2 regions of the Streptomyces sp. NPDC031049 genome follow, and region 2 is predicted to be linked to the other one. Evidence: riboswitches for the same ligand, from Rfam matches in the RefSeq annotation. Region 2 holds a riboswitch; the other holds the start of a gene.
The links. A riboswitch is a leader RNA that binds a small molecule or an ion and turns the genes downstream of it on or off. The one in region 2 is predicted to bind cyclic di-AMP.
Positions count from the first base shown of each region.

Region 1: linked by a shared signal. The riboswitch ahead of ACZ45Q_RS25515 (transglycosylase family protein) and the one ahead of ACZ45Q_RS13675 (M23 family metallopeptidase) in region 2 are both predicted to bind cyclic di-AMP.

Region 1 covers NZ_JBVIGC010000016.1:100,438-102,627, forward strand. Annotated here, with positions in the region: gene ACZ45Q_RS25510 (LysM peptidoglycan-binding domain-containing protein) at 1-782, shown strand, start outside; cyclic di-AMP (ydaO/yuaA leader) riboswitch at 966-1,132, shown strand; gene ACZ45Q_RS25515 (transglycosylase family protein) at 1,137-1,856, shown strand; gene eno (phosphopyruvate hydratase) at 2,118-2,190, shown strand, end outside.
Region 2 covers NZ_JBVIGC010000007.1:4,746-6,935, forward strand. Annotated here, with positions in the region: gene ACZ45Q_RS13670 (tyrosine-protein phosphatase) at 1-784, opposite strand, end outside; cyclic di-AMP (ydaO/yuaA leader) riboswitch at 1,244-1,401, shown strand; gene ACZ45Q_RS13675 (M23 family metallopeptidase) at 1,406-2,190, shown strand, end outside.

The DNA of each region.
Region 1 (2,190 bases), on a different contig from region 2:
CGAGCGCCGACCAGGCCAGCCGGGCCCAGCAGATAGCGGTCGCCGAGAAGCTGCTCGCCGCCGAGGGCATCACCGCGTGGCCGACCTGCGGACTGCTCGCCGGACTGGAGAACGACTCGCCCTCGTCGGTCGGCGGCGGCACCGCGGATGACGGGTCGTCGGACCAGGGGAGCGACACCTCCAAAAAGCCCACCTCGCCCACCTCGCCCACATCGGACTCTTCGGATGCTCCGGATAGATCGGGCGAGTCGGGCTCCACCGCCCCGGACTCCGGCTCCTCACCCTCGGCGAGCCCGCCGGCTCCGTCCGGCGCCGCGACGGAGGGAGCGGACGGAGCGGACGGGGCGGACGAACCGGTCGAGTCCGACACGCCCGGCGAAAACGGTTCGTCCAGCGGCTCCGCCTCCGACCCGGCCACCACGAAGCGCGACGACTCGGACAACTCCGGCCACGGCGCCGGTCCTTCGGACCCGGCCGAGACGGGCCAGGCCGGCACCGGCCGCCATCGCGGCGAGAGCGCGGACGAGAGCGCCGGGGGCGGCCGTGCGGACGGCTCGGCCGGGCGGCACGCCTCGCGCGGCGACGCGGCCGCGCGCGACGCCGCGGACGGCACGTACACCGTCCGCTCCGGCGACAGCCTCTGGGGCATCGCGGACTCCCTTGAGCTGAGCGGCGGGTGGCGTGCGCTCTACGCCGCGAACGAGGAGACCGTCGGTGCCGACCCCGACCACATTCTGCCCGGTCAGAAGCTTGCAGTGAGTGCCGAATCGGGCGAAAAGTAGCGGGAGTTCGTGTCCCGGTTCGGGCTTGATGTCGGCTTTAAACGCCGTGAGAGATAGGTCTCAGAAGCCCTGATCGTCTTTGAAAATCCGCGGAGCGCGTGGCTACGGTCATGACCGCTCGCCATTCGCGGGCCCCGGTTGCCGCAACGCCGAATCCTGCCAGCGGCCGTCCGGGAACAGTCGTCGCGTCAAGCGCCGCAGGCAGGAGCGGGGGACCCAAGGTAAGTGCCGCGCAGGACGGTTGCGTCCGAGCGGCTAGGGGTGAAGCCGAGTCCCGCAAGGGACCCGGCCGGGCAACTCAACCGGCCCGAACCCGACAGCTCACCTCGCAGGCGTCGGTGAGGGGATCCAACCATGCTGTTTTCCGGCAAGGGCAAGCACCGTCGTCCGTCCAAGGCCACTCGCGCCATCGCCGTCGCCGGCGTCACCGGCGCCGCCGTCGCCGCCCCGCTGATGGCGGCCGGCAACGCCTCCGCCGCCACCGCCTCCGAGTGGGACGCCGTCGCCCAGTGCGAGTCCGGCGGCAACTGGTCCATCAACACCGGCAACGGCTACTACGGCGGTCTTCAGTTCTCCGCCTCCACCTGGGCCGGCTACGGCGGCACCCAGTACGCGGCCACCGCCGACCAGGCCACCAAGGCCCAGCAGATCGAGATCGCCGAGAAGGTCCTCGCGGGCCAGGGCAAGGGCGCCTGGCCGGTCTGCGGCAAGAACCTGTCCAGCACCCCGTACAACGGTGGCGGCTCCACCGGGACCGGCGGTTCCTCGAACGGCTCCTCGAACAGCTCCTCCGGCGCCACGGAGAGCCGCGAGACCGAGCAGAAGGCCTCCCGTTCGCAGGAGCGCCCGGCCGCGCCCAAGGCCGAGGAGAGCAAGAAGACCGTCACCACCCCGACCGGCAAGAAGGTCGAGAAGGGCGACGGCGAGTACAAGGTGGTCAAGGGCGACACCCTCAGCTCCATCGCCGCCGAGCACGGCGTCGAGGGCGGCTGGGAGAAGCTGTTCCAGCTCAACGACGACATCGTCGAGGACGCCGACCTCATCTACCCGGGCCAGCAGCTGCACCTGAAGTAAGCAGCGGTCCCTCCGCCTCCCGCCCCGGTGCGTCTTCCCCCGTACGCACCGGGGCGGGGTCGCGTCCGGACCGGGTTCCATTGGTCCGGATCTTTTGTTCCGTTCGGAAACAATTTACTCTCGGTTCTGTCCACAGGGTGGGTGACCGGCTGGCCGATCGCCCGGAGCCGGTTAGGCTCATCCCGCAGAGCCCCCACGGCCGGCCCGCACAGCCACCGCGGAACTGCACCAACAGCGTCACATCCCACGAAGGAGATGCTCGTGCCGTCCATCGACGTCGTCGTAGCCCGGGAAATCCTGGACTCCCGAGGCAACCCCACGGTCGAGGTCGAGG
Region 2 (2,190 bases):
GCTCGCGCAGCCGCTGCCGGGTCTCGGGGGTGATCCGCAGGCCCTGCTCCAGGTAGCCGTCGACGCCGCCCCAGGTCCCCTCGATCGTCTCGAAGGCCGCCTGAAGATACTCGGCGCGCGCGTCGAACAGGGGGTTGAGCAGCTCCATGACCTCGGGGGAGTAGGCCGAGGCGGAGTCGCCGCCGCGACGCACCTTGTAGCGGCGGTGCGCGGCGCCCGACTTCAGGTAGTCCTCGACGATGGCGTCGCGCTCCACGCCCACGGCGAGCAGCGTCACCGCCACCGAGAGACCGGCCCGGTCCTTGCCCGCCGCGCAGTGCATCAGGGCGGGGACGCTGTCCTCGGCGAGGGCGTGCAGCACCTGGGAGTGCTCCGCCGTGCGCTCCTTGATGATCATGCGGTAGGAGGCGATCATCCGCTGGGCGCCCTTGTCGTCCGCCAGGATCTCCCGGAGCTGGTCCAGATCGCCGTCGCGGATCATCTTCCAGAACTCGGCGCCGTCGGCGGGGTCGGACAGCGGCAGGTTCACATTGCGCACGCCCGGCAGCGCGACGTCGGGGCCCTCCAGCTTCTGGTCGGCCGCGTTGCGGAAGTCGAAGATCGTGTGCAGACCCAGGGAGCCGAGGAACGCGGCGTCCTCCGCGGTGGCGTGCGCGAGGTGACCGCTGCGGTACAGCACTCCGTACCGCACCCGCCGGCCGTCCGCGGTCGGCAGTCCGCCCACGTCACGGAAATTGCGCACACCGGACAGCTCCGGCTCGGTCGACGGGACCTGCTGCGTCACGGGGACTCCTCCCACTCCGCCCCGCCGGCGCTGCTCGTCGACGGGCACCGACTCGACGATACGGCATCCCTTGCCTGGGGCAATGAGTTGTCCACAGGCAGGGGAACGGCAGGAACGGCGACCGGATAATTCTCCATTGAGTCTTTCAGGCCTTCTGTCCGAATTGGTGCCTTCATTCCAACTCGCTCTGGAATAAGGGAGGCTGGCGGACGGGTGCGTGAGGAGCGTCATATCCGTGACGGTGCGTTGCCCGTCATGTCCACGTAATTCACGTGCTTTTCAAGGATGTTTGCGGGTGACGGCGGCCCAGGAATCGACGGAGTGTGACGGCGCATTCCGGCAAAGGATCAAGCGAAATCCCCGAATCCGGAAACCGCCGCTTGTTCCTGTGCGTCTTGGTCCCTTACGTTCACCACCGATCCGGACGGACGCCTAATCCTGCCGCCGACCGGAGCCCGCACCCATCCATCACCCGTACACGGCAGGAGCGGGGGACCCACAGGTACAACCGCCTGTTCCGGTTCCCGGAACGGCTAGGGGTAAAGCCGCGCTTCGGCACGGCCGGGCATCTCCAGCCCGCACCCGACAGCTCACCTCGCAGGCGCCGGAGAGGAATGCGCCATGCCCGCGAAGGGTAAGCACCGTCGCAGCAAGACCCAGCGTCTGACCCGTACCATCGCCGCGGCCTCCACCGGTGGCGCCGCGCTCGCGCTGCCGTTCATCGGCGCCGCCGGAGCGCACGCCGCTCCCGCGCACAACGTGCCCGAAAAGGCCGTGAGTTCCCTTCCGGTGGCCCAGCAGAAGGCCGCCGGCAAGAACCTCGACCAGGCCGGGAAGTCCTCGGACGAGAGCACCTACACCGTGCGCGCCGGCGACTACCTCGCGAAGATCGCCGACGAGCAGGACGTCGCCGGCGGCTGGCAGCAGCTGTGGGCCGACAACCTCCAGGCCGTCGGCGAGGACCCGTCGCTCATCCACCCGGGCCTGAAGCTCACCATCGGCGGCAAGGCCGAGGCGGGCGCCGGTATGGCGGACAAGTCGAGCAAGTCCGGCAAGTCCAGCAAGCAGAGCAAGTCGGACAAGCCGGCGAAGTCTGCCGCCCAGGAGAAGTCGTCCTCGGGCGCCGCGCAGCAGGAGTCCTCCGACGAGGGCGCCAAGGCCCAGTCCGCGGGCACCTCCACCGCCTCCAGCGGTTTCGCCTCCCCGGTGCCGGGCGGCACCCTCGGGACGCCGTACCGCCAGTCGGGCAGCATGTGGTCCAGCGGTTACCACACCGGCGTCGACTTCGCCGTCCCCACCGGCACCTCCCTGAAGGCCGTGGGCTCGGGCACCGTCGTCTCGGCCGGCTGGGCCGGTGCCTACGGCAACCAGGTCGTCATCCGGCTCGCCGACGGCCACTACGCCCA